2 regions of the Rhizobium sp. NFR12 genome follow, and region 2 is predicted to be linked to the other one. Evidence: riboswitches for the same ligand, from Rfam matches in the RefSeq annotation. Region 2 holds a riboswitch; the other holds the start of a gene.
The links. A riboswitch is a leader RNA that binds a small molecule or an ion and turns the genes downstream of it on or off. The one in region 2 is predicted to bind S-adenosylmethionine.
Positions count from the first base shown of each region.

Region 1: linked by a shared signal. The riboswitch ahead of BLW69_RS16840 (O-succinylhomoserine sulfhydrylase) and the one ahead of metA (homoserine O-acetyltransferase MetA) in region 2 are both predicted to bind S-adenosylmethionine.

Region 1 covers NZ_FNWM01000004.1:99,973-107,737, reverse strand. The annotation lists gene BLW69_RS16850 (Hsp33 family molecular chaperone) at 1-382, shown strand, start outside; gene apaG (Co2+/Mg2+ efflux protein ApaG) at 396-788, opposite strand; gene BLW69_RS16840 (O-succinylhomoserine sulfhydrylase) at 955-2,145, opposite strand; SAM riboswitch at 2,192-2,270, opposite strand; gene BLW69_RS16835 (2'-deoxycytidine 5'-triphosphate deaminase) at 2,344-3,438, shown strand; tRNA gene BLW69_RS16830 (tRNA-Gly) at 3,509-3,582, shown strand; gene BLW69_RS16825 (glycosyltransferase family 2 protein) at 3,596-5,518, opposite strand; gene BLW69_RS16820 (transporter substrate-binding domain-containing protein) at 5,724-6,476, shown strand; gene BLW69_RS16815 (S24 family peptidase) at 6,520-7,185, opposite strand; gene BLW69_RS16810 (response regulator) at 7,397-7,765, opposite strand, start outside.
Region 2 covers NZ_FNWM01000001.1:110,017-117,781, forward strand. The annotation lists gene BLW69_RS00460 (ABC-F family ATP-binding cassette domain-containing protein) at 1-495, opposite strand, end outside; gene BLW69_RS00465 (thiamine diphosphokinase) at 503-1,153, opposite strand; SAM riboswitch at 1,272-1,349, shown strand; gene metA (homoserine O-acetyltransferase MetA) at 1,412-2,335, shown strand; gene BLW69_RS00475 (aldose epimerase family protein) at 2,425-3,447, shown strand; tRNA gene BLW69_RS00480 (tRNA-Gly) at 3,587-3,661, opposite strand; gene BLW69_RS00485 (hypothetical protein) at 3,662-3,874, opposite strand; gene BLW69_RS00490 (prolyl-tRNA synthetase associated domain-containing protein) at 3,925-4,422, shown strand; gene trxA (thioredoxin) at 4,504-5,517, shown strand; gene BLW69_RS00500 (LON peptidase substrate-binding domain-containing protein) at 5,680-6,354, shown strand; gene BLW69_RS00505 (Trm112 family protein) at 6,369-6,557, shown strand; gene BLW69_RS00510 (ubiquinone biosynthesis hydroxylase) at 6,584-7,765, opposite strand, start outside.

The DNA of each region.
Region 1 (7,765 bases), on a different contig from region 2:
TCCGCAGGCGCCTGAGCGCATGCGCCAGCCCGACCTGCACGGCGGCGATGGTGACGAACGCGATGCCGTCGAAGTCGAGGACGATGCCTGGTTAGAGGCGAGCACGCTGGTCGGCACCATCGATACGGACGAGCTGACCGATCCGCAGGTGGCGATCGAACGGCTGCTGTTCCGGCTGTTCCACGAGCGCGGCGTGCGGGTCTATGATCCGCAGACGGTGTTCGACCGCTGCAGCTGCTCGCGCGACAAGATCAAGGGCGTTCTGGACGGGTTCTCTGCGGAAGAAATCCACGCGAGTGTGGAAGATGGAGAAATCGCGGTAACCTGCGAGTTCTGCTCGACCACCTACAAGTTCGTGACGGAAGAATTCGAAAGCGCCTGATCCGCCTTGCGGGTCAGTTCAGAACGCGCACGACGCCTGGTGAATCCAGCGAGAAGGCGGGAATGTCGACTTTGAAAGTCTCGCCTTCGTCCGTCTTCATATCGTAGGTGCCGAACATGACGCCGGATGGCGTGTCGAGCGGGCACCCGGACGAATATTCGTAGCTGTCGCCGGGCTCCAGTCGCGGCTGGTCGCCAACGACGCCTGGTCCGTCGACCTCGTCGACGATCCCGTTTTCGTCCGTGATGTTCCAGTAGCGATGCACGAGCGTGACGCTGATCGAGGACTTGTTCTCGATCACGATCCGGTATCCCCAGACATAACGACTGTCCTCGGGGCTCGACTGCTCCTCGAGATAATAGGGCTCGACGGCGACGTCTATGTCTCTGGTGCGGGCGCGGTACATTGGCACCTCAAGATTGCTCATCGTGCCGATATCGTACAGTGGGGGAGAAAGGTCAAGAATTCTCGCGGCTTGCATCTGAGGCAATGTCGCGTTCTTGATGATAGGGATAACTGATATGGTAAACCCGGAGCGTTCCGGGTCTACCCATCGTTCGGCGTAAAGCCGATCAGATCTGCTTCAGCGCCTGCGCGAAATCTTCCAGCAGGTCGTCCGCATCCTCGATGCCGGCCGAAAAGCGCACGGTGCCGGGAGAAATTCCCAGTTCCGTACGAGCCTCGTCGCTGAGGTTCTTGTGCGTCGTCGTCGCCGGATGCGTGATGATCGAGCGGGTATCGCCGAGATTGTTGGAGATGGTGACCACCTCCATGGCATTCTGCAGCTTGAAGGCCGCTTCCTTGCCGCCCTTCAGCTCGAAACAGACCAGCGTCGATCCGCCCGTCATCTGCTTGGCGATGATATCGGCCTGCGGATGATCCTTGCGACCGGGATAGATCACTTTCGCGACCTTGGACTGCTCGGCCAGGAAATCGGCGATCTTTGCCGCATTCGACGTCTGCTGGGCAACACGGATCGGCAGCGTTTCCAGGCCCTTGATCAGTGTCCATGCGGTAAACGGTGACATCGCCGGACCGGTATGGCGATAATAGTCCTGCAGGTGCTCCAGAACCCATTCGCGGTCCGAAAGGATGACGCCGGCAAGGCTGCGGCCCTGGCCGTCGATATGCTTGGTGGCGGAATAGACGACCACATGGGCGCCGAGTTCCAGCGGCCGCTGGAAGAGCGGCGTTGCGAACACGTTGTCGACCACCAGACGGGCGCCGACCTGATTGGCAAGCTTGGCAACGCCGGCAATGTCAATCACTTCCAGCGTCGGGTTTGTCGGGCTTTCCAGGAAAAACACCTTGGTGTTGGGCTTGATCGCCGCTTCCCAGTTGGCAAGGTCGCGACCGTCGACCAGCGTGCATTCGATGCCGTAGCGCGGGGCGAGCGTTTCGACAACCCAGCGGCAGGAACCGAAAAGGGCCCGCGCGGCAACGATATGGTCGCCGGCGCGAAGCTGGCACATGAGCGCTGCCGTGATGGCGGCCATGCCGGAGGCGGTGGCACGGGCTTCTTCTGCACCTTCCAGCGCACACATGCGCTTTTCGAACATGTCGTTGGTGGGACTGCCGTAGCGGGCATAGATATAGCCGTCGGCCTCGCCCTTGAAACGGGCCTCGGCGGCTTCTGAACTGTCGTAGGCGAAGCCCTGCGTCAGGTAGATGGCTTCAGACATCTCGCCGTATTGCGAGCGCAGCGTGCCGCCATGGACGAGCGTGGTGGCCGGGCGCCAGTTCTTGTTCGGGGATTTGCTCATGTGTTCATCACCTTCGTGATACAAAAAAACCGGCCGCAATCGCAGACCGGTTTTCAACCCGGTCTTTTTAGCCACTTGTTTAACGTGGCTGCAAGCCGACCGGCCAAATCACCACGGGATAAAGCTGCCTTACGCCTCGCTTCCGCTTGCGTCAATGGTCCGCATTTGGTTTTGTCGCCCCCAAAATCTGAAAGAGACATGATGGCTCGCGAAACGGGAATTCTGGCGGACCGCGCAATTGCGGCGCTCTTCGAACAAGGACGGCTGAAGTCCGAGAGGGCGCCTGATCAGGACCAGATCCAGCCGGCGAGCCTTGATCTGCGCTTGGGGCAGAAGGCGTTTCGCGTGCGCGCCTCGTTCATGCCGGGGCCGATGAGCCTCGTGTCCGACAAGCTCGAGCGCCTCAGCCTGCACGTCATCGATCTCTCCGAAAGCGCCGTCCTCGAAACGGGCTGCGTCTATATCGTGCCGCTGATGGAAAGCCTCGATCTGCCGGCCGAGATGTCGGCTTCGGCCAATCCGAAAAGCTCCACCGGCCGCCTCGATATCTTTACCCGCGTCATCACCGATCGCGCCCAGGAGTTCGACAAGATCCCTACAGGCTATCGCGGTCCGCTCTATCTCGAAATTTCCCCGCGCACATTTCCGATCGTCGTGCGCCAGGGCTCGCGCCTGTCGCAGATCCGCTTCCGCGTCGGCAACGCCCTTCTGCAGGAGCCGGAGCTGTTGGCGCTGCATGGAGCCGAAACGCTGGTCGCCGCCGCGCAGCCGAACATTTCCGGCGGCGGCATAGCGCTATCGATCGACCTTGCCGGCGACAACGATGGCCTGATCGGCTACCGCGGCAAGCACCACACGGCCGTCGTCGATGTCGACAAGAAGGCCCAGCATGATCTGTTCGATTTCTGGGAGCCGATCCACAGCCGCGGCCGCAACGAACTGATTCTGGATCCGGATGAATTCTACATCCTCGTCTCGCGCGAGGCCGTCCATGTGCCACCGCTCTACGCGGCCGAAATGACACCGTTCGACCCGCTGGTCGGCGAATTCCGCGTCCATTACGCCGGCTTCTTCGACCCCGGCTTCGGCCACGAGGCCGCCGGCGGCCGCGGCAGCCGCGCAGTCCTAGAGGTGCGCAGCCACGAGGTCCCGTTCATCCTCGAAGACGGCCAGATCGTCGGCCGCCTCGTCTACGAACACATGCTGGAAGAACCCCAGGGCCTCTACGGCTCCGGCCTCGGCTCGAACTATCAGGCGCAGGGCCTCAAACTCTCCAAGCATTTCCGCAGCTAGGACATCCCCGGACGCTTCCACCCCGGCGACCTTGACAGACAAGGCCCATTGTTGGAAACCTTCCCCCGACGCGGGTGTAGCTCAATGGTAGAGCAGCAGCTTCCCAAGCTGAATACGAGGGTTCGATTCCCTTCACCCGCTCCAATCCCCATCCCGATCAGCTCTCCTTCCGGCGCGGCATGTGGGGTGTCTTGCTCCAGTGGAAGGGCTTTGTCCTGAGTTCCCGTAGCGCCTTCCAGGCGGCGAAGGATGTCATCATCCAGTAGAGCGGCACGGCAACCCAGCGGCGTCCGACGAGGCGCTTCTCGTGGTCGGTCATCGATCCGATGCCGAGGCCGAGGAAGATGAGATAGCTGCCGAGGATATTGGTGAAGTCGATCGCGAACAGGCCGACGACCTCCAGCGGCAGCGTGTCGATCGGCGCCCGCAGCATTGCCGAGAAGCCGACGCCGAGAAAGACGAGGATAAGCGGATGCAGCAGCGATGACAAAAGCATGCCGCCCACCAGCAATTGGATCACGCAGAAAGGCTTGATGCCGATTTCGCCGATCAGCCGCGCTGGGTCGCGCATCAGCACCAGCCAGGTTTGCAGCCAGCCCTTGAACCAGCGGCTTCTCTGCGACGTCCAGACCTTGATCGATAAAGGCGCGTCCTCCAGCGTCTGGTGCCGCATCACGTCGGCGGTAAAGCCAAGCCGGTAGAGCCGCATGCCAAGATCGGCGTCTTCCGTCACGTTGTACGGATCCCATCCGCCGGCTGCGATCAGCGCGCTGGTGCGGAAATGGTTGGACGTGCCGCCGAGTGGAAGCGGCATGTTCATTCTCCCGAGCATCGGCAAAAGGCCGCGAAACAGCGCTGCATATTCGAGCGAAAACAACGCGCTCAACCAGCTTTCCCGGGCGTTGGTGATGATCAGTGGTGCCTGCAGGCAGGCAAGTTCGGATGGTGCCGCGCGAAACCGCCGGTACGCCTCGCGGAGTTGTAGCGGGTGCGGCCTGTCCTCGGCGTCGTAGATTGCCGTGAATTCGCCGCGCGCACCTTTCAGCGCATAGGTGAGAGCCTTTGGCTTCGTCCGCGGACCATAGGCCGGCACTTCGACGATCTCGAACTGGGGGCCAGGCTCAAGCGCCTTCAAGGCTTCGATCGTCTGCCGGTCGTCGATTTCGCATACGAACTTGATGTCGAGCAGAGATGCGGGCCAGTCCAGCCGCTTGAGGCTTGCGACCAACTGCTCGGCCATGTCCTCTTCGCGGTAGAGTGCGACCAGAATAGTGTAACGCGGCAGCAGCCCGAACGGTGGAGCGACTGGCACGCGTTCAGGCGCCACCAACGTTTGCCGGATCATCGCCGAAAGCCGAAGACAGAGCGTCGAGAAATAGGTGAGCGACAGGACGATATGCAGCGCAAGCAGCGTATCGATCGGTGCAATCAGCAGGAGACAGGCAAGGGTCGTCAGAAACGACCCACCGTAAAAGCCCTGGTGGCCTGCGAGCACAACGCGGGCCGACAGCAGGGGTCTCTGCTCGAACAGGGTATTCGTGGTCTCGCGGATGCGGCGCGCTGCATCGGCTTTCCAGACGGATTCGCGAATGGCGCTCGGCGTGGTGATGACGAGATCGCGGCCCACAAGCGGCAGGGTCGCAAGCGTTGCCGCAATCTGCGAAAGTCGCGCCGCCTCCGGCACGATGGCGATTTCCTGCGCCTTGTTGCGATGGGCGATCCTCACCATGGTCGGGCGTGTCAGCTGGGCGTCGGTCGAGGGCAGGATAACGACAAGCGCGGGATCGAGCGACGAGACGAAGGGAAGTCGCAGCAGACGGGCGATGGCACCGTAATAGGCGTCTTCCCTCACGTCGCCGCTTGCCAGAAGCTCGGCCTCGACCGTCGTCCCGTTTTGCCTGGAGAGGCCAGCCAGCTTGGCGATCAACGGTTTCGAGAAACCGAGGGCCGCAAGCGCTGTCAGCTCGACCTGGATGCCGGGACGAAAGTCGAGCAATTGCCCGGACTCGGTCTCGTCGGTCGGCGGCGCCCCCGTTTCGTCGTGATAGGTCGGCTGCGAAGCATGTTCCTCTGAGCGCATGTTGCTGCTACACCGTCCGCAGACGAACCCCTATCGCCCCACACGGATCATAAAGATGCGATACCTGATTACATCCCTAAAAAGCAGTGGTGTTTTCAAGTTTATGCAGCTTTTGGTGGTGGTGATACACGGACTTCTGTCCGCATCGCAGGCACTTGCGGCCTCCACCGCTCCGCCTTCTACCCCGGCGACCCAGCTTCCGCTGATGTTTGACGCACGAGAACGCGTGGAGCGCCAGGATCTGTCGACAATCCTGCGCGTGCGCATCCTGACGACTGTCGATTTCCCCCCTTTCAATTTCGCAGATCAATCTGGCCGGCTGTCAGGCTTCAACATCGATCTCGCCCGCGAGATTTGCACGGTCCTGAAGATCGAGGCAAAGTGCCAGATTCAGGCCATGCCCTTCGCGGATCTCGAAAAGACCCTGGAAGACGGGGGCGGGGAGGCCGTGATGGCAGCGGTCGCCGCAACTCCGTCGCTGCGGCAGCGCTTTCTGTTTTCCAGGCCCTATCTCGGTATCCCGGCAAGGTTTGCCCGCAACAACGCGGCGACACTGGCTGCGACCACGGTATCGGACCTCAGCGATCGTCCGGTCGGTGTCGTCAAGGGAACGGCGCATGAGGCGATGCTAAGAGCGTTCTTCCCGAAGCTCACGCAAAAGCCGTTCGACAGTTACGAGGACATGCTGGCAGCGCTGAAGGAGAGACAAGTGGATGCCGTCTTTGCTGATGGCCTTCGCCTGCCTTTCTGGGTCGCAAGCGAGGCATCGGAGACCTGCTGCAGCCTGTTCGACGGCCCCTACCTGTCGCAGAAATTTCTAGGCGAGGGCCTGACCATCATGGTCCGCAGAAACGATCCGACCCTTGCCGCCGCCTTTGATCAGGCGCTGGCCGAATTGTCGCGCAACGGCCGCCTGCAGGAACTCTACCTGCGCTATTTCCCGAACGGCCTCTATTGAGACAGAGGAATTTTTTCTCAAGAGACGCTGAATGCAACGCGGCTTACTGGCTCGCCCAGATGATCCGCGCCATCCATTCCACATCGGCCGTTTCGAAGGAACGGTTCGCGTGTTCGGGGTTGAGCGACAGAAGCTCGATCAGGCGCGCGCTCTGGCGCGCCAGAACTTTCGCCATCACCTCGCCCTCGCGGGTTTTCAACACCACGCGGTCGCCACGCCGAACCTGTGCGCCGGGCTCGACGATCAGCACGTCGCCGTCCCGATAGAGCGGCATCATGGAATCGCCCTGGACCTCGAGCGCGTAGACACCGGCTTTTCGAGCAGGATCAACGGGAAATTCCACCACATCCCAGCCCTGTCCGGCAGGAAAACCGCCATCGTCGAAAAAGCCGCCGGAGCCGGCCTGGGCAAAGCCGAGCAGCGGGATCGTGCCGTTCTGGGAGGGAAAATTGCCGTCGGGAAGTTGCGACCTGCCCATCGCATGCGGCAGATAGCTCATGAACTGATCGACCGTTGCGCCGGTCGCTTCCAGAACTTTGGCAATCGATTCCGTCGAGGGCCATCGCAGTCGTCCGTCGGGGCCAAGCCGTTTCGACTTGTTGAACGAGGTCGGATCCAGTCCTGCGCGTCGGGCAAGCCCAGACGGCGACAGCTGATGACGCTCAGCCAGCGTGTCGATCGCGATCCATATCGTCTCATGTGACAGCATCGTCGTCCCTGCCCCCGGCGCAAGAGGAAACAGCCGTTGCCGCCTTCCGCCTGCCATTGCCGATCAGTCCCGTTGGATGCAAGCGTCAAGGATACCGGCCCTCAAGGCGCCGCCGCCCGGAGATGGGCGATCTCCGCTTGCTCGTCGCAGAATTTAGCCCAGCAGGGGGATTTCGTAAAGCAGAAAAGGAATAAAATCCTTTGCTGCTATCCTACGCCACCATGGCCATGTTGAGCCGGCCGAGCTTGATGACGGCCTGGGTGCGACTATCGACGTTCAGCTTCAAAAGAATAGCCGAGACATGCGCCTTGATGGTCGCCTCAGAGACGCCCAGCTCGTAGGCGATCTGCTTGTTGAGCAGGCCTTCGCCAAGCATCGACAGAACCCGGTGCTGCTGGGGCGTCAGCGTCCGCAGACGGTCGAGAATGTCTGATCTTGCGGCGTCTTCCTCGCTCTGCGATGTCTCGCCTTTCGGCACCCAGATATCGCCTTCCAGCACGGCCTGTATTCCGGCCCTGATATCGTCAAGCCCGCAGGATTTGGAAATGAAGCCGGAAGCGCCCAGATCGAGCGCCCGCCT
Region 2 (7,765 bases):
GGTCTTGCGCAGCTCGTCTTCCAGCCATTCGATGGTCGGCAGATCCAGATGGTTGGTCGGCTCGTCCAGCATCAGGATATCCGGTTCCGGCGCCATGACGCGGACAAGTGCTGCGCGTCGCGCCTCGCCACCGGAAAGCCTGACCGGGTCTTCCTCTCCTGTCAGGCCGAGATGCTCCAGCAGATAGGTGACGCGGTAGGGATCGTCGCCAGGTCCAAGCCCCGCTTCCGCATAGGCCTGCACGGTTTTGTAACCAGCAAAATCCGGCGCCTGTTCGAGATAGCGGATCGTCGCATTGGGGTGCCGGAAAACCTCACCCGACTGCGCTTCCACCATGCCAGCGGCGATCTTCATCAGCGTCGATTTGCCCGAGCCGTTGCGGCCGACGAGAGAGATGCGGTCGCCGGGCTCCACCTGCAGGGCAGCTCCGTTGAGAAGCGGCGTGCCGCCGAAGGTTAGAACGATATCGTCGAGTTTCAGAATTGGCGGTGCCATGCGGCGTCTATGCTCCGGAAAAATCGTTTGGACGGGCAAGGATCATCGCCCTCCCGTCACGTAAATGGAATTGGACGGGCCCTTCTGCAACGTTGGACACGGTGCGGGAGGAACCGAAGGGCAGCGTGTAATCCTTGAGTGGATAGCGCGCGCCAAGAATGTCGAGGCCTGCAAGGCCTGTGAAACCGATGACGGAAAACAACGTGCCCTTGGGCAGGTCGAGCGTCATCGTGCCGGTGAGAAAGGGCACGGCCTCTTCCTCACCGGATGTCAGGAGAACGTCATGCCCGCGCTCGGCAAGGCTCATCGCATGCAGAAAATGCTGGAGCGCGTGGTCGGACCGTTCGCCGCCCAGCGCGCCGATCAGAATGAGCCGCGTCGCGCCGCGTTCGATCGCTTCGGCCGTCGCGATCTCGCCGTCCGTCTCGTTCTTTTCCGGCGGATAGGTCCGGCGCTCGACATCGGGATAGCGCTCGATCAGGTCTGCGTCGGAGGAATCGAAATCGCCCACCCAGAGCTCCGGCATCACACCCAGCGCCTCTGCATGGCGCATGCCGCTGTCTGCCGCGATGAAGCGGCTTGCGGCAACTGCCTTTTGCAGTCGGTCTGTTACGGTGAGGTCACCGCCGAGCAGGATCGTGAAGGTCGAGTTGGCCATTGCCCATGCCCATATCCTAAAGCGGCTCGCAAGGGAAAGGCGCGTGTCGCACTGTTCGTGCGAAAGCGGTCATTTTTGCTGCCATTGACGGCGGGCGTGGCAGGGATTATTTGAAAAGTCGAAATTCCGTGGTGATTTGGCCGGCCGGCTTGCAGCCACGTAAAAAAAGTCGCTAAAGGGCCGCGAGAAGAGTTTCAAAAACTTCCCACGGGCCGGCTGCGATTCTTCGTGCCGGCTTTTTGTTTTTGGGTTGAAGAGATGCCGATCAAGATCCCCGATACGCTGCCTGCCTTCAACACGCTCGTTTCCGAGGGCGTGCGCGTGATGACCGAAACGATGGCGGTCAGGCAGGACATCCGGCCACTGCAGATCGGGCTTCTCAATCTCATGCCCAACAAGATCAAGACCGAGGTGCAGATGGCGCGCCTTGTCGGCGCCTCGCCGCTGCAGGTCGAATTCTCCCTGGTTCGCATCGGCGGCCACAAGGCCAAGAACACGTCGGAAGACCATCTCCTGTCGTTCTACGAAACGTGGGAAGAGGTGAAGCACCGCAAGTTCGATGGTTTCATCATCACCGGCGCGCCGGTGGAAACCCTGCCATACGAGGACGTCACCTATTGGCAGGAAATGAAGGAAATCTTCGACTGGACCACTACCAACGTGCATTCCACCATGAATGTCTGCTGGGGGGCGATGGCCGCCATCTATCATTTCCACGGCGTTCCAAAGCACGGGCTGAAGGAAAAGGCATTCGGGGTCTATCGCCACCGCAACCTGTCGCCGGCGTCGGTCTATCTCAACGGTTTTTCCGACGATTTCCAGGTACCGGTGTCGCGCTGGACGGAAGTGCGCCGGCAGGACGTCGAAAAGGCCGGCAGTGACCTCGAGATCCTGATGGAATCCGACGAAATGGGCCTCTGCCTTGTGCATGAGAGGGCCGGCCGACGGCTGTTCATGTTCAACCACGTCGAATACGATTCCACCTCGCTCGCCGACGAGTATTTCCGCGATGTCAAGGCCGGCATCCCGATCAAGATGCCGCACGACTATTTTCCGCACAACGACGATACGCTGGCCCCGCTCAACCGCTGGCGCGGTCATGCGCATCTCCTGTTCGGAAACTGGATCAACGAGATCTACCAGACGACGCCCTACGACCTCGAAAAAATCGGCACCGAGTGATCGAGAGAGCCTGACCGATTTTTCTCCTGGCGTCGTTGCGGCTTTGATCGAAATCACGCAGGTTGCCGCAAACATTTGGGAGGTGCGTTATGACGGATCATGAGTTCGAGATTTTCGGGACGACGAAGGCCGGCGAGGCGGTTCACCGAATCACGCTCTCAGGCGGCGGGCTGACAGCCCAGGTTCTCACCTGGGGCTCGGTCATCCAGGATCTGCGGCTTGCCGGCCACGAGCCGCCGCTGGTGCTGGGGTTCGACAATTTCGCAGACTATGAGGCCTATTCGCCCTATTTCGGTGCCACGCCTGGTCGCTGTGCTAATCGCATCGGCGATGGCCGCTTCTCGATCGACGGCACCGAGTATCAGGTGGAGCTCAACGAAGACGGCATTACCCATCTGCATGGCGGATCCGACGGCATTGCCCGGCGCATCTGGTCGATCGTCGATCATGCGGCAGACCGGGTCGTGCTGCAGATCACCGATCCGGACGGACGCGCCGGATATCCCGGCAATTGCACCGTCACCGCGACCTACCAGCTGATGGAAGACGGGGTGCTTTCGGTGATCTACGACACGGTGACCGACCAGCCGACGCCCGCCAACGTCTGCCAGCACTCCTATTTCAATCTCGACGGTCGCCCCGACATTTTCGGCCACGACATGATGATCGCCGCGGCTGAGTTGACGGCGGTGGATGAAAGGATGGTGCCGACCGGCGTCCTGATGCCGCTTGCCGGCACCACGTTCGACCTGAGCGAGATGGGTCCGATCCAGCGGACTGGTGCCGATGGCGAACAGGTGAAGTTCGATCATAACTACTGCCTCTCTGAGGAGAGGACTGCCAAGCGCTCGGTCGCGCTTGCCCGCAGCCTGTATTCCGGCGTGCAGCTCGAAGTGCGCACCACGGAGCCGGGGATCCAGTTCTACGCGGGCTTCAAGCTCGCCTTGCCGGTGCCCGGCATGGAAGGCCGTCCCTACGCGCCTTACGCCGGCTTCTGCCTGGAAACCCAGGTCTGGCCCGATGCAATCAACCACGAGACTTTCCCCAATGCAGTGCTTCGCCCGGGCGAAACCCTGCGCCAGGAAACCGACTACGTGTTTTCGAAGAGCTGAGGCGATGAGGGCTGAGGCTGCCGAAAGGCGGCCTCAGTCTGGCTGCGAGGATGCAGGCAGCCAGCGAATGACGATAATAGACGAGGTACCCTACTGGGTACCAATACCGTTATTCGTTTTTTCGTCTGAAGGGAGAATTTGGAGCGGGCGAAGGGATTCGAACCCTCGACCCCAACCTTGGCAAGGTTGTGCTCTACCACTGAGCTACACCCGCTCATAAACCGTCGACCCGGTGGTAGTCTGGATCGTCGGTGCCGCTCGTTGCCGGCGACGGGCGGTATATGGCCCAGACTTTTTTCAAATGCAACAGGGAAATGACGATCTCGATGAAGAATTTTTCAGGAGCTTCGAAAGCCCCTGCGAAACAAGGGTTTGCGCCAAAGCGTGCATCTTGGCCGGTCCGAACAATCTGTCTATAGTCCGCCATCCTTACCCCGCCGGCCGGGGCCAACACCTCAAGAGCAGCCAAGATCGATCATGCCAAAAACTGCAGAAGACCTGTTCGCCTTTCTCGATAGCCTCGATATTGCCCACAAGACGAAAGCGCATGCACCGGTGTTTACGGTATCGGAATCAGCCAGCCTGCGTGACGAGATCCCGGGCGGGCATACCAAGAACCTGTTCGTCAAAGACAAGAAGGACCAGTTCTTCGTCATCACGGTCGAAGAAAACGCCAGCGTCGATCTAAAGACCGTCCACAAGGTGATCGGTGCGTCCAGTCGCGTCTCGTTCGGCAATCCTGAAAAGATGCTGGAATTTCTCGGCGTCGTGCCGGGCTCCGTCACCGTGTTCGGCGCGCTGAACGACACGGATAACAACGTCACGTTCGTGCTCGACGAAGACCTCATGCGCGAAGAGGTGATCAATGGCCATCCACTCTCAAACGATGCGACGACGTCGATCGGTCGCGACGATCTTATCCGCTTTCTGGAGGCGACGGGCCATACGCCGCTTGTCTTGAAAGTGACGGGCTGACATACGATCTTTGCAATTCAGAGTAAGACATAATGCGCATCGGCCGTGTGCCGATTGGACTTTTTCCGGGAGAACACTTTCATGAGCGGCACGAACAATCCTTATGGTGGCTCCTACGGCGCCGGTAACTACGGTGGCCAGAACGCGACGGTGAACTTCGGTTCGACGCCTGCTGCGGCCCCAGCGCCCGCGGCTTCCTCTGTCCCTGCTGCTGCCGGTAGCTATATCTCGGACACGACGACCGCAGGCTTCGGCAAGGACGTGATCGAGGCATCGCGCAGCCAGCCGGTTCTCGTCGATTTCTGGGCGCCCTGGTGCGGTCCGTGCAAGCAGCTGACGCCCGTCATCGAAAAGGTCGTCAACGAAGCCCAGGGTCGCGTCAGGCTCGTCAAGATGAACATTGACGACCATCCCTCGATCGCGGGACAGCTCGGGATCCAGTCGATCCCGGCCGTGATCGCCTTTGCCGATGGCCGTCCGGTCGACGGGTTCATGGGTGCCATTCCGGAAAGCCAGATCCGCGAGTTCATCGAAAAGGTCGCAGGTCCAGAGGGCATGGACCAGGCGGCCGAGATCGAGGCGGTGCTCGGCGATGCGGAAACCCTGCTCGGACAGGACGATATCCAGGGTGCCGCACAGCTCTACGGCGCCGTTCTGCAGGCCGACCCGGAAAACCCCAAGGCTGCGGCCGGCATGATGCAGTGCCTGATCGGCATGGGCGAAACGGCCCGCGCCGGCGAGATGCTCGCCTCCCTGCCCGAAGAGATGGCTGCCGATCCCGCAATACAGGCGGTCGCCAAGAAGCTGGAGCAGATCGAGGAAGCCCGCAAGCTGGGTGACCCTGTCGCACTCGAGCAGCAGCTTGCCGCCAACCCCGACGATCACGAGGCCCGCGTGAGCCTCGCCAAGATCCTCAACGTCCAGGGCGAACGCGAAAAGGCGGCCGATCACCTGCTGACCATCATGCGCAAGGACCGCACGTTCGACGACGATGGCGCGCGCCGCCAGCTGCTGCAATTCTTCGAGGTCTGGGGCCCGAAAGATCCGGCTACGATTTCCGGGCGCCGCCGCCTTTCGTCGATCCTGTTCTCCTGATTGTGTTGCCGATTGATCGCTAAGCCGGATCGCAGCCTTGCGTTCCGGCGACGATGCCCCACATTAGTTTTATAGGTTTGGCTGAACGGCCAGGTTTGGACAACGGCCAGATTCGGACAGACATTTTTGTCCGGTGAATGTGGTCTGGGAGGTATCGGACCAATGCATGTGGGAAACGCGCGCTATCTGAAGCGGGAGGATCTTCCGGAAACGATCCCGGTCTTTCCGCTGACTGGGGCTTTGCTCCTGCCGGGAGGCCAGCTTCCTCTCAATATCTTCGAGCCGCGTTATCTGTCCCTGTTCGATGCAGCGCTTGCGGGCGACAGGTTGATCGGCATCGTGCAGCCATCATTGATGGAACCGGACGAGCCGCTCGGCGGCGGGCGCTCGGCGCTGTCGTCGATCGGTTGCGCCGGCCGGATCACGTCCTTTGCCGAAACCGGCGATGGCCGCTACATCATTTCGCTCAGCGGGATCTGCCGCTTCAGGCTGCTCGATGAGATCGGTGGCGGCCATCCGTTCCGCAAATTCAGACACGCGCCTTTCCTGTCCGATCTGACCGACGAGGATGACGAAAAAGCCGTCAACCGGCCGGAACTGCTGCGGGTCTTCAAGGCCTATCTCGACGCCAACAAGCTGGAGGCGGACTGGGAAAGCATCGAGCGGGCCGGAAACCGGACGCTGGTGAATTCGCTGTCGATGATGTCGCCCTTCGGTCCTGCCGAGAAGCAGGCGCTTCTGGAGGCACCGGATCTGAAGAGCCGGGCTGATACGTTGATCGCAATCACCGAGATCCTGCTTGCGCAGGGATCCGGGACAGCGAACGTGCTGCAGTAGGGCAAAGGCCGGTCATGGACGAAAAACTCAGCAAGGTGGATCCGAAACTGCTCGATCTTCTCGTCTGTCCGCTGACCAAGGGCAGGCTGTCACTCGATCGCGAAAACAACGAGCTCGTGTCGCAAGGCGCGCGCCTTGCCTATCCGATCCGCGACGGGATCCCGATCATGCTCATGTCGGAAGCCCGCAAGCTCGAGGACTAGCCTTCAGATCGAGCCGTGAGCAACCTTCAGATCGATCGGCCGCTCAGCAGTTTCGGGTTGTCCTTCACCGTCGTTCCGGCGGCCTGACCGATGAAGAAATCCTTGATCTTCGGAAGCCGCTCCACGACGCCCAAGCCGAAATCGCGGGCGATGCGGATCGGCGTGACGTCGTTTGAAAACAGCCGGTTCAGCACATCCGTCGTCACACCCATCCGGAACGTATCGAAACGCCGCCACGACTGGTAGCGCTCGAGCACATTGAGCGAGCCGATGTCGAGGCCGAGGCGATCCGCCTCGACGACGGTCTCGGCAAGCGCTGCCACATCCTTGAAGCCGAGGTTGAGGCCCTGGCCGGAGATCGGATGAATGCCGTGGGCGGCATCGCCGGCAAGCGCGAAGCGCGGTGCGACGAAGGCGCGCGACAGGGTCAGGCTAAGCGGATAGGCCTTGCGACCACCGACCAGCCGGATCTCGCCCAGCTTGTGGCCGAAGCGCCGCTGCAGCTCTTCCTCGAAGATCAGGTCGTCCGATGCCATCAGGCGCTCGGCGGCATCGGTGCGCTCCGTCCAGACCAGCGACGAGCGATTGTTGGTGAGCGGCAGGATGGCGAACGGGCCGGACGGCAGGAAATGCTCTTCCGCCACGCCTTCGTGGTCGCGTTCATGGGCAACCGTCGCGACGATGCCGGACTGGTCGTATGTCCAGTTGACAGTGCGGATACCGGCCATGTCGCGCAGCTTTGAGCGCACGCCGTCGCACGCAACGAGAAGGCGGGTTTCCTCGGTCGAGTCATCGGAAAATTTCACGGTCGTATGCGTTGCGGTCGTCTCGAAGCCGGTGGCGGAAAGGCTGTGACGGATCGATACGCCGAGCCGTTCGGCGGCACCGCGCAGGGCGCGCACCATCGCGACGTTCGGCACCATATGGGCAAACGGCCTGCCTGCCTGGATCGTGCCGTCGAAGGTGAGAAAGACCGGGCGGACCGGATCGGATGTCCGGCTGTCGGTGACGATCATCCGGTTGATCGGCTGGGCGTGCGGCAAGATTTCGTCCCAGGTGCCGAGGATGTCGAGCATCTGGCTGGCGGCCGCGATGATCGCGGAGGCGCGCTCGTCCTTTTCCCAGACACCGGCCGGTGCGGCCTCGACGACCTGGACCTCCAGATGCGGCGTCGCCTGCTTGACCGCGACCGCCGCCGCAAGGCCCAC